Regions from separate parts of the Mesorhizobium sp. M0815 genome, predicted to be linked through region 1. Evidence: riboswitches for the same ligand, from Rfam matches in the RefSeq annotation. Region 1 holds a riboswitch; the other holds the start of a gene.
What was found. Region 1 has a riboswitch for thiamine pyrophosphate ahead of NKI01_RS23300 (phosphomethylpyrimidine synthase ThiC). Riboswitches for the same ligand answer to the same signal wherever they lie in the genome.
Positions count from the first base shown of each region.

Region 1 (7,738 bases):
GGCGATAGCCCTTTGACGTCGCCAGACGGCCAGCTGCGATGTGCTGGATGTAGGAATCCCGTGTAACTTCGTTTTGGACGTACCCCTCGCCGACGCGGCCGATAGCCGACGCGCCGAAACCGATCAGGGTTCTGCAGGTGGTGGCCGAGTAGCCCAGCGAGTTACGCCGCAGGCGACCCGTTTTCTGTGCCAGCGCGAGCTCGTCGTCCGGCAAGGCGAAATGGTCGAGTCCGATCTCGCGGTAGCCGGCCGCAATCAGCGTCGCGGCCACGGCCGCATACTGTTCGGCGCGGGCAGCGCTGCCCGGAAGAACTGCCTCCTCGATGAGGCGCTGATTCTTTATAAGCGACGGGATGTGCGCATAGCCGAACACCGCAAGCCGGTCGGGGCGCATTGCGACCGCCGCCCTCGCGGTCTCGACGCAGGACTGCACCGTTTGATGCGGGAGACCGAAGATGAGGTCGAAGTTGATGCGGCTTACTCCATGCCGGCGCAGCATCTCCACGGCAGCCGACGTCTGCGCCTCACTCTGAACCCGGTTGATTGCTTTTTGAACAATGGGATCGAAGCTCTGCACGCCCAGACTCACACGGTTCACGCCGGCTGCTCCTAAGGCCTCGGCCATCTCGGCCGTGAACGTGCGCGGATCAATCTCGACGGCAACCGTAGCTGTTTTCGTGAGAGCGAAGCGGCGTCGCAGGAACTCCATCAGAGCCAGGAACTCGGCTGGTCCTATGAGAGACGGCGTTCCGCCGCCGAAATGCATGTCGCTCACGGGCAGCGTCTGCGGCGCTCGCTCCGAGACCAAACGGATCTCGTCACGCAGGGCCGCCAGATAGTTGAGGATCGGCGCATCATGGCGGGTGATGGTGGTGGGGAAGCCACAATACCAGCAAGCTGATCGGCAGAACGGAACGTGGAAATAGAGCGACACCGGATCGTCAGCCGGCAGGTTCCTGAGCCATTCCTCATAAGCCTCGGCGCCGACCGCCCCAGAGAACTCTGACACAGTCGGATAGATAGTGTACCAAGGCAGGCCGGCCTCGCGATATTTTGTGGTCTGCAACAGTTACCGTCCCATGCTGATAACCGCCAACCTTACCGCTGCGCTCGCCTGTGTCTTTGCGCTATGTCAGTCCGTTCCGCTTTGGGCTCGAAACTTGTATTTCTCAGCAATAGCGGCCGTTCAGTCTTGGCTGGACGGTCAGCGACTGGCCATGGCTGTTCCCGCCGCGACCCTCACGCGCACCGTTTGGTTCCACCATCCCTTCCCTTCAGCCTGCGCCTGGTCGAGTAGATTCTGCTGAGCGCGGCTGCCGCATCCAACGAGATAACACGGCGTTGGGACCAGACTTTGCTCGCCAGCTAGCGCAGCCCCATAGTGATCTCTGGCATCTCGATGAGCTCGTTGTGTGAATTGCTGGCAAGAAGCATTAGCTGTGGCGCGCCGTCTATCAGGACGAGAGGCTGCTCGACGCGACCGTCAGGTCGGCCGCAATGCCAAGGCCGGCGCGCCTACTGACTCCGTGGTGGAGGCAAGGCTGCGCGTCAGCGCGTGATTACCGATCATCGCGCTCGCCAAAATGACGGCGTCGTACCGAGCGGTGCCGCCGCATGATGTCTCAACGTCGGGGCTCACAGCAAACAAAGCTGTCGCCATTGAACGAAACTGTCGCGAAGCGAACAGACGAACCGTAGCCGAAACGTTTGCCGTTCGTGCTTGGGTTGATCCGCAAGGCAAAAAGGAAGGAAGAGCGAACCAAGGTCCGCCGGCACACTTGAGCTTCAAGCCGCAGCTGCGTCGTCAGGATGGCACGTCATTTGCAGTAGAAGCCTTTGTGACGGCCCGCCCACAACTAGCGGAGATGACGGGGATGATTTGTACAGAAATGTTGGATGGCGTCGTTTCGGCGATTATTATATTTGTAATAACAATCGCATATTTGTAACAATAACACCCAATCATATTCTCAATTTTTGATGAATATCTGGCGTGACGAGCGCATTAAAACTGCTCAAATTCAACTCAATGCGCGTCGTTATCGACTGTTTCCTTAGCAAGAGTTCATCACTGACGTCCATTCCTTTTACTCTTTGAACGGAGATCAACAATGAACATTAGGAGCCTCCTCCTCGGCTCAACTGCGGCACTGATTGCCGTTTCCGACGCTCGCGCCGTGACCGCCGTTGCCGAGCCTGACCCGACTGAGTACGTTAAAGTCTGCGACGTCTACGGCTCGGGCTACGTCTACATTTCAGGCACTGAGACCTGCGTGCGCATCGGCGGCTATGTCCGTTACGACGTCGGCTTGGGCCATGTCGGATTGGTTGATCACGCAAGAACCTCGGATGTGAGGACTGGTGAGGATCAGGGCACATGGCAAAACAACACGCGCTTCACATTGAAAACTTGGACCGGCCAGGAGACCGAACTCGGCACGTTGAAGACCTACACCGAAACCCGCATGAACTTCGGCAACCGCGGCGCTTCGGTTTCGGACAGTTCTCGGCCCTATGCCTTCAACGGAGACAGCACTTTGACTTTCGCCTGGATTCAGCTTGGTGACCTCCGAGTTGGTAAGGACTGGTCGGCCTTCGACATGTTTATTGGCGGCGCGGGTGACGTACTCAACCAGACGCCGGTTCCGTACGGCCCTTTCGATACCAATGTGGTTCAGTACTACTTCGACGTCGGGAACGGCTTTTCGGCCGTGGTTTCGCTCGAAGAAGGCTCGGGCGTGGTCGGCACAATCGACAGCTACGCTCCGCACGTAGTCGGCGGCTTGAAATACACACATGGCTGGGGCGCGATCACCGGCGTTGCCGCTTACGATAGCAACTACGAATCGGTGGCCGCCAAGGTCCGTGTCGACATCAATGTCACCAACAAACTGTTGCTGTTCGGAATGTTCGGCTACGGTTCCAGGGGCAAGCTCAACGACGACTCCACGAACGCGATCGACGCTCATGGTCGCGGCTTCTATAAGATTTGGGGCGGGAACTGGGCTTTCTGGGCTGGCGCCGCTTACGAGCTCAACGAGACAACTTCGTTCAAGCTTCAGCTCTCCGGTGATCAGCTCAAGAACCATGGTGTCGCTGCAAACGTCGCCTATGCGTTTCTTCCAGATTTCACAGTTACGGCGGAACTCGACTATGGCCGATACGGTAACTTCGCCGTCGGCAAGCTGGACGCTTCCAACGTGAATTGGACCAACGCCAACAAGAAGAGCAGTGTCGGCGGAATCCTGCGTTTCGAACGCTCATTCTAACGGATGAAAGGGTTGAGCTCCGAGATCCGGTTGAGCGGACCAATCCCGCAACACTCCAAGAGAACGTCGCATGGAAGCTATACGAGATTGGAGCCTCGATCTCGGGGCCGGACGATGTTTCATATCAGATCTGGTCCGGATGATCGCGCAGGCGATATTCATCGCTGTGTTTTGATCTGCAGCTCTTTCATTTCCTCATCCCTTCCGCCCGCTTGACGGACCCTGCCATCCAGCAGTACCCGGCCAGGTTTCAGGTCCGAACTTGAAGGCCCAGTCGGGTCAAGACGTGTTCGACTTGTTGAGCGATTGTGGGGGTGCGGCCCGACGCACTTGAAAATCGCAAATGGATCGCCTCCGTTCAGCCATCCCCGCGGAAATTCGGGCGCGAGAGAACAAGCTCCAGAGCATAAGCGAGGCTGATCGAGGAACAGACGATTCTCAGGCGACGCTCCATCCGATCTTGCGCCTGGCCGCCGATCGCCCGACGATCACCGGCGCGGGCCGAATGCGCTTGACGAGATAGTTCCGGCCCGCTCAATTTGAGGCATTCACCAGGGGAGTCCCGGCAAGGGGCTGAGATACTGCTGGCTTTCGCGGCGCAGTGACCCGTTGAACCTGATCCAGTTCATACTGGCGTAGGGACGGTGCAAGCGCTTTGCGGGAGTTTACGCCCGAGGTCCTGTTTCGGCAGGTCGACAGAAGCGTCTTTTCATCCTCCCGGCACAGAACTGGGTTTCCAATGCAACGAGCAAAGGAGCCTCAAGATGAATGCCCTCAGCCCCGCCGTCTCGACGGGACCGCTGCCTGCCTCACGGAAAATCCATAGGTCCGGCGTCCTCTATCCGCACATCAACGTGCCGATGCGCGAAATCTCCGTCCACCCGACGGCCGGCGAACCGCCCGTCACCGTCTACGATCCGTCCGGCCCCTATACCGACCCGACTGTCGAAACCAGCATCGAAAAAGGCCTGGCCCGACTTCGCCACGAATGGATTTTGGCGCGCGGCGATGTCGAGGGCTGTGACGGCCGCCATGTCCGGCCGGAGGACAACGGATTCGCGACGGGCGAACGCCTGACGCCGGAATTTCCCGTGCGCAACCGGCCGCTCAGGGCCAAGTCGGGCAAGGCAGTGACCCAGCTTGCCTATGCGCGCACCGGCATCATCACCCCCGAAATGGAATTCGTCGCCATCCGCGAGAACCTCGGCCGCGAGATCCTTCGAGGCAAGCTGCAACGCGACGGCGAAAGCTTCGGCGCAGCCATTCCCGATTTCGTCACGCCGGAATTCGTCCGAGAAGAGGGAGCTGGGTCTCGGCTCATCCGGGTAACGATCCTTCGCGCGGCTATGGAAACGATCGCACTTGCCGATTATCGCATAAAAAACTTGTTATCGCACGACCTAAAAAACTTGCAACTCCACAGCATCATTGACTTGTCGCCTATCAGCACTATATACTTGCAATCGCACAGCTCTAAAAAAGTTGCAAAGGCACGGCCATGGCCAAGCCCCATGAAAAACTCGCTGTATCACTGGCCGTCCTCAAAGAGCTGCAGGAGGGTGGGCGGCGCATATTCAAATCAGATGAGCTGACCCGCGTCCACCGGGAGCGGCTGCTGCAGAACGGGTTCCTGCGCGATGTTATCAAAGGCTGGCTCATGTCGACCGGCCCGCAGGCACAGCAGCAAGACACCACCCCCTGGTACGCGAGCTTCTGGGAGTTCTGCTCCCTTTACTGCAATGACCGGTTCGGCAAGTACTGGTTCCTGTCACCGGAGCAGTCGCTGCTTCTGCACGCGGAAGCGCCCACTATTCCGCCTCAGGTGGTGGTGAACACCCCCAAAGGCACGAATAACAAAATCGACCTGCTGTTCGGCACTTCGCTCTATGACCTCAAGGTCAAGGAGATGCCGGCCGAACTGACAGAGAAAAACGGCCAGCGCGTGTTCACTGTCGAGGCCGCCCTTACCCGGGTGCCGGAAGCGTTCTTCCAGCGCGCCCCTATCGAGATGCAGATCGCCATGGCGTCGGTGCGCGACGTATCAACCATTCTGGCCCTGCTGCTTGATGGCGGCCATTCCGCCGTGGCGGGACGGCTTGCGGGGGCCTTCCGTCGCGTAGGACGCGCCTCCTTTGCCGATGAAATCGTGGCCGCCTTCAAAGCCGCCGGCTATGACGTGCGCGAATCCGATCCGTTCGCGGGACAAATTGGAGTGACAACCATTGCGACGGGCGTACCGCCGTTGGTCGCCCGCCTGCGCGCGATCTGGCAATCGCAGCGCGAAGCCATCATCGAGATATTCCCGAAGGCACCCGGACTGCCGTCCGACAAAGACGCCTATATGAAGTTCGTCGAGGATATCTACGAAAGCGACGCCTACCATTCGCTGTCGATAGAAGGGTACAGCGTCACCCCGGAACTCATCGACCGGGTGCGCGAGGGGAGCTGGAATCCGGAGATTGATGAAGAGGACCGCAAGAACCGGGATGCGCTTGCCGCGCGTGGCTACTACCTCGCATTCCAGAAGGTCAAAGACTCTGTTGCCGCGATCATCAACGGCAAGCCAGCCGGCGCGTTGACGCGGGACACTCACCGGGAGTGGTACCGGGAGCTGTTCGCGCCGTCAGTGACCGCCGGGATCCTCAAAGCCAGCGCGCTTGCGGGATATCGCAATCACCCTGTGTACCTGCGCGGCTCGCAGCACGTGCCGCCGCGTACCGGAGCGGTGGCCGATGGTATGAATGAGCTGTTCGACCTGCTGGAGGCGGAGAAGGAGGCCTCCGTGCGTGCCGTGCTGGGGCATTGGCTTGTGGGCTATGTGCACCCCTATCCGGACGGCAACGGACGGATGGCGCGGTTCCTCATGAACGCGATGCTGGCTTCAGGCGGTTACCCCTGGACAGTCGTCAGAGTCGATGACCGGAAGGCCTACCTCGCAGGGCTGGAGGAGGCGAGCGGCAATATGAATGTGAAAACATTCGCCGCCTTTCTCGCCGAACGGGTGAAGTGGTCTATGGAGAAGGCGGCGTGAGGTCGGTGGTGTGCCATGTTTAACTTGCTTGTCTCGGGCCGCGGCGAGTGGTGGGAAACGCCGCCGTTCACGTCAACCATTGACCGGTTCAAGGAATATAGCGGCGCCGAGGCCGAGGCTATCGACCTCGCGCGCCCTGAAACATTGCGCCGGCTGGAGGAAAACCCGGCGCTGTTGATGTACGAAGTCGGGGCGGGAGGCCCGCACGCGCGCGTGGTCCGGGACGGCCGCATACGCAATATCGTTCGGCGCGGACACGAACTGGCCTTCACCTTCGAGCCCGATCCGGAACATGCCTTTCTCGACCGGTCAGCGGTGTTGAGAATTGCGGACCGGCTGGGCATTCAACAGTTCAACAGCACCGTACGCACTGGGCGATCAAGGATGGTGACATTCCGGCCAAGCTGATTGCCACCGGCACCGCTGAACGGGCGCAGCGCACCGTTGCCGTGGTTGCGGCAGAATATGTAGAAGCGCGCCGCGAGGGACGAAGGAGAGAAGCTGCCGAACTGGCCGAAGAACTGGAGGATTTTCCTCCCTCGCTGGAGAAAGCACTGTCGCTCGTGCCGGCGCGTATCCTTCAGCAGCCGACACCCGAATTATACCCGATCCTTGGGATAGAGCCCCGCACGCCCGAAGGCCGCAACGCCGTCGTGGCCGTCGTCGCAAGGGATCACAATGGGCAGGACTTGCCTGCCGACTGGTCTTATTCGCTGGCGTGGTTCCTGGACCTTTACGGCAGCGCGACGGAAGCGGGGCGCCTTGACGGCGCGCTGGCCGAATGCGCAACGGTATGATCGCGCTCGGCACTGGCGAGGGAGAAGCCGCCGCCCCGGTTGAAGATATCGGCTACGCACTCTGGCGCTGTTCGCGAAGCCCGAAACTTATCGGCGATCTGCGCCGGGAAATTGCGGTCCTGACTGATCGCCTCGTGCGCCGCCAGGAGGGTGGGGGCTACTGGAATGAAACTAGAGAAGGGGTTCCCCGGCCCGGCCTGCGCGCCACGGCCCTTGCGACAGTCGCCCTTCAGCGGCTTGGCGATGACCGCTACCACGACGCAATTCGGAAAGCCGTGTCATGGCTGATCACACAAGTTATTCCTGACACAGGCGCGCTTGCGCGCGACGCGGGCGACGACGATCCCGAGGTCATCGCCACGACACTCGCGATGGAGGCTATTCGCCGGTCTGATTTTGTCGATGACGTGCCCCACGTGCTGGCGGCTGGAGATGCCTGGCTGGTCTCCGGTCAGACCGTGCTGGGAGGCTGGCAGGCAGAGCCGTGGGCAGAGGATTTTGTCGCGGCCTTGATGCTTGAATATCTCGCGCGCCAAAACGAGATGCTGCCGCAGGTCGATGGCTTTCTCCTGATGGCGCGCGACTTCTTCCGCAAGGCAGAAGAGCTGCAGCTGGAAGGCGGCACCAATAATCGGCGGCTT
Region 1 covers NZ_JAMYOU010000024.1:35,068-42,805, forward strand. Annotated here, with positions in the region: gene hemN (oxygen-independent coproporphyrinogen III oxidase) at 1-1,066, opposite strand, end outside; gene NKI01_RS23290 (hypothetical protein) at 1,584-1,949, shown strand; gene NKI01_RS23295 (porin) at 2,112-3,269, shown strand; TPP riboswitch at 3,813-3,929, shown strand; partial or broken gene NKI01_RS23300 (phosphomethylpyrimidine synthase ThiC) at 4,034-4,591, shown strand; gene NKI01_RS23305 (Fic family protein) at 4,768-6,300, shown strand; gene NKI01_RS23310 (hypothetical protein) at 6,325-6,708, shown strand; gene NKI01_RS23315 (hypothetical protein) at 6,750-7,097, shown strand; gene NKI01_RS23320 (prenyltransferase/squalene oxidase repeat-containing protein) at 7,094-7,738, shown strand, end outside.

Region 2 (7,738 bases), on a different contig from region 1:
CTGGCCAGCGCGATTTCCAGCCGGCCCTTGACCTCGTTGGAAATGGTCAGCGACGAGCCGAAGGCAACCTCGACATGGGCGAGCGGCCATTTGGCGCCGGTGACTGTCAGGCCGGCGAGATCCGAAAAGCCGAGCACCGAAAACAGCGTACCGTCGACATAATCGAAGCCAGTCTTTCCAGGCAGCAAAGGAATGCCTTCCTGTGCGCCGCTGGTCAAAAGCACTTCCGTTCCGCCTTCCGCCAGCCGGACGCTGAGCGCCAAATGCAGGAAGATGTGGTCGGTGCGTTTGCCGCCGAAGGCGCCTGCGAGCACAAGGCTGGTCGCACCGCGTTCGAGCGCGGCGGCGATAGCGAGTTCACCGTCGGTCTTGTCCTTTTCGGCGGGAAACACCTGCCGTGGCACAGCGGCCAGATCCTCCGGCAAATCGGCAGGCACGGAATCGAAATCGCCGACCCAGAGTTCCGGCATCAGGCCCAGCATAAGGGCATGGCCGATACCGGCATCGGCAGCGATGACGCGGGAGCCTTCGACCTGGCGGTCGAGCAGCGGCGTGCGGATGAGATCGCCGCCAAGCAGGATGGTGAATGTGCTCATATCTCGTGGCCCTTACCAGCCCTGCCCCGGAAACGGAAGATGAAACGGCAGATGAAACAGGACGCCGCGCTTTGGATGCCCGGCAAACTTCCGCTTGCGCAGCACTTCGGCCGGGCCTATGTGTCGAAACGCTCTAACGGGGTGCCGGACGCGATCTTCGCGGACCGGCTGAGAGGCAAGACTGCCAACCCGCTGAACCTGATCCGGTTTGTACCGGCGGAGGGATTAGACGTTTCGGACAGCCCGACGCCTCAATTCCTTTCAACGCGAACGAAGGAGGCGCCGATGCGCAGTTTTTTCCACTCTCTTGCCTCGATTATCCTGCTTGCGGCATCCGCGCTTGCCCTACCGGGGCAGGCATCGGCACAGGATAAGCTGACCGTCTATACCTATGAAAGCTTCACCGCCGATTGGGGTCCGGGACCGGCGGTGAAGAAGGCCTTCGAGGCCGAGTGCACCTGCGTCGTCGAATTCGTCTCGGTCGCCGACGGCGTGGCACTGCTCAACCGTGTGAAGCTGGAAGGGGCCGCGACCAAGGCCGATATCGTGCTTGGCCTCGATACCAATTTGACGGCGGACGCCAAGGCAACCGGCCTGTTTTCGCCGCATGGCGCCGTGACGGACGTCAGTGTGCCGGGTGGCTGGAGCGACGATATCTTCGTGCCGTTCGACTATGGCTATTTCGCTATCGTCTACGATAGCGAAAAACTGAAGAGCCCGCCGAAGAGCCTCAGGGAATTGGTCGAGGGCGATGCCGGCGACAAGATCGTCATCCAGGATCCGCGCACCTCGACGCCGGGCCTTGGCCTGCTGTTGTGGGTCAAGTCGGTCTATGGCGACAAGGCTCCGGAAGCCTGGGCCAAACTCAAGGCAAAGGTGCTGACGGTGACGCCGGGCTGGAGCGAGGCCTACGGCCTGTTCACCAAGGGTGAGGCGCCGATGGTGCTGTCCTATACCACTTCGCCAGCCTACCACATGGTTGCCGAAAACACCTCGCGCTACCAGGCGGCGTCCTTCGAGGAAGGCGAATATCTGCAGATCGAGGTCGCTGGGATCACCACCAAGGGCGCGAAGAACCCGCTGGCGGAAAAGTTCATCGCCTTCATGACCGGGCCGAAATTCCAGGATCTCATTCCCGAAACCAACTGGATGTTCCCGGCCGGCAAGACCGACAAGCCGCTCAATCCGGCGTTCGACAAGCTTGTCAAACCGACCAAGACGTTGCTGTTCAGCCCGGAAGAGGTCGCGGCAAATCGTAAGGCTTGGGTCGATGAGTGGCTTGCGGCGATGAGCAAGTAGGATTCCATATGGTGTTCGTTCCCGCCCACCCCCCTCTGGCCTACCGGCCATCTCCCCCGCAAGGGGGGAGATTGAGCTCTCAGCCGCTTTCGCCAATCTCCACTGCGGCAGGAATGAGCGGGGCAACGAAGCTGCCGATCTCCCCCCTTGCGGGGGAGATGGCCGGTAGGCCAGAGGGGGGTGGGCGGGAACACGACCTCAGCCAAGTTCCTCCTCTCAGCACCCATCGTTAAGCTGGGTAGCGCGAAATGCAGGCTCGCCGTCCTGACTCCCGCGTCGCTGCCGGTATCGTCGCGCTCGCCGCCATCGCGCTGCTGATCGGCGGGGCATTCGCCGGGCTCGTCGTCGAAGCCATGCGCGACCTGTCGGGCGCCGCCTCCGCCTTTGATTCTTATCTCCTCCGTGTTGCCCGCTTCACGCTCTGGCAGGCTCTGTTGTCGACCCTGCTCTCCGTCGCACCGGCGCTGTTCGTCGCGCGCGCGCTGTCGCGGCATCCACAGTTTTTCGGGCGAGGCTTTGTCCTGCAGCTTTTCGCCGTGCCGCTGGCGCTGCCGGCCATTGTTGCCGCACTCGGTGTCTTGGCACTCTATGGCCGCGCCGGGTATTTCGCCGGCTTGCTCGGTGCGATTGGCGGCCAGAACTGGCCCGGCATCTATGGCCTATCGGGTATTCTCGTCGCCCACGTCTTTTTCAACCTGCCGCTGGCAACGCGACTGTTCCTGGAAGCGTTGCAGACGGTGCCGGCTAACCAATGGCGGCTGGCGAGCCAGCTTGGCATGGGTGCTGCGCCGGCCTTCCGGCTGATCGAATGGCCGGCGTTGCGTGCGGCCCTGCCGGGCGTTGCCGGGCTCGTTTTCATGCTGTGCATCACCTCCTTCACCATCGTGCTTACGCTCGGCGGCGGGCCGCGCGCGACGACGCTGGAGGTTGCCATATACCAGGCGCTGCGTTTCGACTTCGACCCGGCGCGGGCGGTGACGCTGACCTTGTTGCAGATTGCCCTGACCTTCGTCGTCGTGCTGGCACTAACGCGGCTTGGCGCCAATATGACCGGCGACGCCAATCTGCCGGTAGCCCCGCGCCGGTATTTTTCAGCCGGTGCGGCCGAGACCGTGCTGAACGCACTGGTGATCGGGCTGGCACTGCTGTTTGTCGCCGGACCGATGGCGGCTACGCTGTCGGCCGGGCTTGGCGCCGATCTCGGCCGCCTGGCCGGCGAGAGCGCGGTGCGGCAAGCGACGGCGACCAGTGCCGTGCTCTCCCTCCTATCGGCGCTGCTCTCCTTGGCGTTGTCGCTGTCGCTGGTTATGGCGCGCCGGGCGCTGGCGCTCACCCGGCGGACCGGCAGGCGGACGCTGCTCGAACACCTGGCCGACACCGGTGCGGGGTTCGTCCTGGTGGTGCCGCCCATCGTCATCGGTGCCGGCTGGTTCCTGCTCCTGCGCAGCGTCAGCGATGTCTTTGCGATCGCCCCTGTCATGGTGGTTGTGGTCAATGCGGTGATGGCGATGCCGTTCGCCATCCGCGCCATCCGCCCCGCCTATGACGCGGCGAGCGAACGCCACGAACGGCTCTGTGCACAGCTTGGCATCTCGGGCTGGAACCGGTTGCGTCTGGTCGACTGGCCGTCGCTGCGGCGGCCGCTCGCCACCGGCTTCGCCTTCGCCATGGCGCTGTCGCTCGGTGATCTCGGCGTCATTGCGCTGTTCGGCAGCGATTCCGTGCAGACATTGCCCTATCTGTTGCTGGCGCGCATGGGCAGCTACCGCACCGAGGATGCGGCCGGCCTGGCGCTGCTGCTCGGCCTTGTCTGCCTGGCGCTTGTGCTGACCGCGAACTGGCTGGGAAGGAGGGAGAAATCATGATGCCGATCAGCCCGGAACGGTCGATTTCGGTCGAAAAAGGCGCGGCCGTGCGGCTCGATAATGTCTCGTTCAGCTATGGTGAAACGCCGCTTATATTCGATGTCGATTTCCCGGCGTCGGAAATCACCGCCATCATGGGGCCGAGCGGTTCGGGAAAGTCGACGCTGCTCAATCTGGTGGCCGGTTTCGAAGCGCCGCGGTCAGGCCGCGTGCTCATCGGCGGCGCCGACGTCAGCACTGCGCCGCCATCAGCGCGGCCGGTATCGATGGTGTTCCAGGAAAACAACCTGTTTGCCCATCTGTCCCTCGAGCAGAATGTCGGGCTCGGCCGCTCGCCTTCGCTCATGCTGAGCGAGGCTGACCGCGCCGCAATCGCCGCAGCGCTGAAGCGCGTCGGCCTTGCCGGCAAGGAAAGCCGGCTGCCGCGCGAACTCTCCGGCGGTGAGCGGCAGCGCGTCGCGCTCGCTCGGGTCCTGGTGCGCGACCGGCCGGTGTTGTTGCTCGACGAGCCGTTCGCTTCGCTCGGACCGGCACTGCGCGACGACATGCTCGACCTGGTCGCCGACGTCCATTCGGAGCAGCGCATGACGGTGCTATTCGTCACGCACCAGCCGGACGATGCGCGCCGTATCGGGCAAAACATGGTTTTCCTGGATGGTGGCACGGTTGCCGCGACGGGCACTGCGGCCGATTTTTTCGTCGGGGCTGGACCGGAGGCATTCCGACGCTATATCGGCTCGGGTCCGTTTGCGGCTGGATCACGAGATGTTGCCCGGAAGCGGACATAATTTATGGTCAAACCGGCGGAAGGCGAAGCGGCGCTTGCTTGCCATGGTCGAGGTAGTGTGGCTAGGTCCGCCAGGAGCTGGTCCGGCTTAGACCGTGATTTGCCCTTGCTGCCTCGTATCTGTCGGACGCACGAAGGACGCCGTAGCACTTGATTTTGCGCGTGATGCTTTCCGGAAATCGCGCCCGATTTTCGCGGTCACGTGCCAGGACTTGAAAGGAAGCCGATCTGCCGACCGGCATCGACAATCGGAGGGTGAAACCGCTGGCGCGCTTTCTGGCGCTGGCCGGTCTTGCCGTGGCGCTGGCAAGCTGCCAGATGTTCACGCCTCCCGACGTGCAGGAATCAGGCTTTCAGCCCTCAGACAAGCCGATCACGGTCGACAATGTCGCCGCCAACGGCAAGCTCGCCCAACTGGCGAAGGCGCAGCACCCGCGCATCCTCGCCACCTATGGCGGAGAATATTCCGACCCCAAGCTCGAGCGCATGGTGGCCAAGATCGTCGGCAGACTGACCGTAGTGTCGGCCAACCCGACCCAGACCTACCGCATCACCATCCTCAACTCGCCCAACGTCAATGCCTTCGCGCTGCCGGGCGGCTATCTCTACATCACCCGGGGCCTGCTGGCCTTGGCCAACGATTCAGCCGAGCTTGCCGCCGTCATTGCGCATGAGATGGGCCACGTTACGGCCAATCACGGCCTGCAGCGCCAGCAGCTGGAAGCCGAAGAGGGGTTGGCGACCAAGGTCGTTTCGGATGTGCTCGGCGACAACCCGACGGCCAAGGCGGCGCTGATCCGCGGCAAGCTGAGGCTGGCCCAGTTCTCGCGCAATCAGGAGCTGGAGGCCGACGCCATCGGCATCAAATCGATCGGCGAAGCCGGTTTCGATCCCTACGCCGCCGGCCGCTTCCTGCAATCGATGTCGGCCTATACCGATTTCCGCTCGATCAGCGGCGCCACCGACGCCAGCCTCGACTTCCTGGCGACGCACCCCAACACGCCGCAACGTATCGACCTCGCGCAGCGCCACGCCCGCCAATTCGGCGCGCCCGGTGTCGGATCACGCGACCGCGATTCATTCCTTTCCGGCGTAGACGGGCTGCTTTACGGCGATACACCGGAGGAAGGCTATGTGCGCGGCGAAACTTTCCTGCATCCTGGCCTCGGCGTGTCGTTCTCGGTGCCCAATGGCTTCATCATCGACAATTCGGCAGCGGCGGTGACGGCGACAGGCCCGGGCGACATCGCCATCCGCTTCGACGGCGTTTCGATCGACAAGGGCCGCTCGTTGACCGACTACATCCGCAGCGGCTGGGTTGCCGGCCTCGACGACAGCAGCGTGCGCCAGGAGACGATCAACGGCAACGAAGCGGCAACCGCGCATGCTGGCGCCGATGGCTGGCAATTCGATATTGCGGTGATCCGCGCCGGCGGCCAGGTCTACCGCTTGCTGACCGCGGCGCCTTCGGCCAGCACCTCGCTGAGCACGGTGGCGCGCTCGGTCAGCGGCTCGTTCCGCATCCTGAGTGCTGCCGAGAAGGCGGCGTTGAAGCCGCTGCGTATCCGCATCGTCACGGTGCAGCCCGGCCAGACAATGGGCTCCCTGGCCGCACAGATGGTCGGCGTCGACCGCAAGCTGGATTTGTTCAGGGTGCTCAACGCGCTGTCGCCGGGCGCCGCCGTTTCGGCCGGCGACAAGGTCAAGATCGTCACCGACAAGTAATCGCGACGCTGCTTGTGTAAGGGCCAGAGCCTGAATACCGTGGCAAGCTGCGCGCCATGCAACGAGGCGGTTTTGTACACTTTCTTCAATTTCATGATGAAAACGCTGGTCGCTAAAGCGGAGCGCAGCAGGTTTCCAAGGTTCTTTGTGGTGGTCTGCTGCCTGCTTTCGATTTCACTGGCGGTAGGCCTGACATATGTCAAACAGCATCAACCGGGCAGCGGGCAAGAAATAATCAGCCAGGACGTGGCACGTTAGGCTGCGAGAAATTCCGGGTTCTGCTTCACCAAAGCTGCCTTGAGCTTTTCCATGGCGCGCGCCTCGATCTGCCGGACACGTTCCTTGGAGATGCCGAGCGTCTCGCCGAGCGCTTCGAGCGTCGCGCCCTCGTCGCTCAGCCGGCGCTCCTCGATAATCCTGAGTTCTCGCGCATTGAGCGCGCCGAGCGCCGTCTTCAGCCAGACAGAGCGGCGTTCGACATCGATCGTGTCGCCGACGACCTCGTCGGGCAGCGGGTCATCCGAAACCAGGAACTCCATCCGCTCGGTTGCGCCCGCATCGTCGGCAAGCGGCGTGTTGAGCGAGCTGTCGGGTGCCGAAAGGCGGGAATCCATCATCGCCACATCGGCCTCGGAAACGCCGAGAGCCGCCGACACTTCGCGGTAAAGCGTGGCATTCGACGTCTGCTCGGCGCCGTTTGCCAGGCGGGCGCGCAGGCGCCGCAGGTTGAAGAACAGCGCCTTTTGCGCGGAGCTGGTGCCGCCGCGCACGATCGACCAGTTGCGCAGGATATAATCCTGCATCGAGGCGCGGATCCACCATGTCGCATAGGTCGAGAACCGCACCTCGCGCTCGGGCTCGAAACGGGCCGCGGCCTCCAGCAGCCCGACATGGCCTTCCTGGATCAGGTCGCCCAGGGGAAGGCCGTAGTGGCGGAACCGCGACGCCATGGAAATAACCAGCCGCATATGGGCGACGGTGATGCGGTGCAGCGCGTGCTGGTCATTGTTCTCCTTCCAGCGCAGCGCCAGGAGATGCTCTTCGTCGCGCTCCAGGTAAGGGGCTTTCATCGCCGCGCGAACCATGGTCCGTCCTGCACTGTCTTGCATCATGCCGCGCTCCTGCTTCAGGCGTTGCGGTGCGATCGCTGAATCGTGAGTTGGCGCCGATGGTTGAAATGGCGGCGCCGCGCCCTACAACAGCCAAGAACGTGCGATGCGGGGGAATGTTCCCCCGGACTGTCATGCCGATTGCGCTGTTCCAGGCGATTCGCCATCGGCCTTGACTCAGCCGGGTGCCGCCGGGAGGTGTTGGTTGAGAATGGGATTTCAAGGGCGCGAGATTTTTGAAATTTAGTTTCTTATTTTGGCATCGCGCATCTGTCATTTTCCGGCACTCGCAACGACGCCGGACATCGGCCAAGGACGGGATCACAGAAAAATGAAATGGCTCAAATCGCTCATTAT
Region 2 covers NZ_JAMYOU010000002.1:71,754-79,491, reverse strand. Annotated here, with positions in the region: gene NKI01_RS03005 (thiamine diphosphokinase) at 1-596, opposite strand, end outside; TPP riboswitch at 724-838, shown strand; gene thiB (thiamine ABC transporter substrate binding subunit) at 882-1,895, shown strand; gene thiP (thiamine/thiamine pyrophosphate ABC transporter permease) at 2,144-3,760, shown strand; gene thiQ (thiamine ABC transporter ATP-binding protein) at 3,757-4,548, shown strand; gene NKI01_RS02985 (M48 family metalloprotease) at 4,803-6,272, shown strand; gene NKI01_RS02980 (hypothetical protein) at 6,345-6,530, shown strand; gene NKI01_RS02975 (RNA polymerase factor sigma-32) at 6,527-7,384, opposite strand; gene NKI01_RS02970 (amino acid ABC transporter substrate-binding protein) at 7,713-7,738, shown strand, end outside.
Region 2: linked by a shared signal. The riboswitch ahead of thiB (thiamine ABC transporter substrate binding subunit) and the one ahead of NKI01_RS23300 (phosphomethylpyrimidine synthase ThiC) in region 1 are both predicted to bind thiamine pyrophosphate.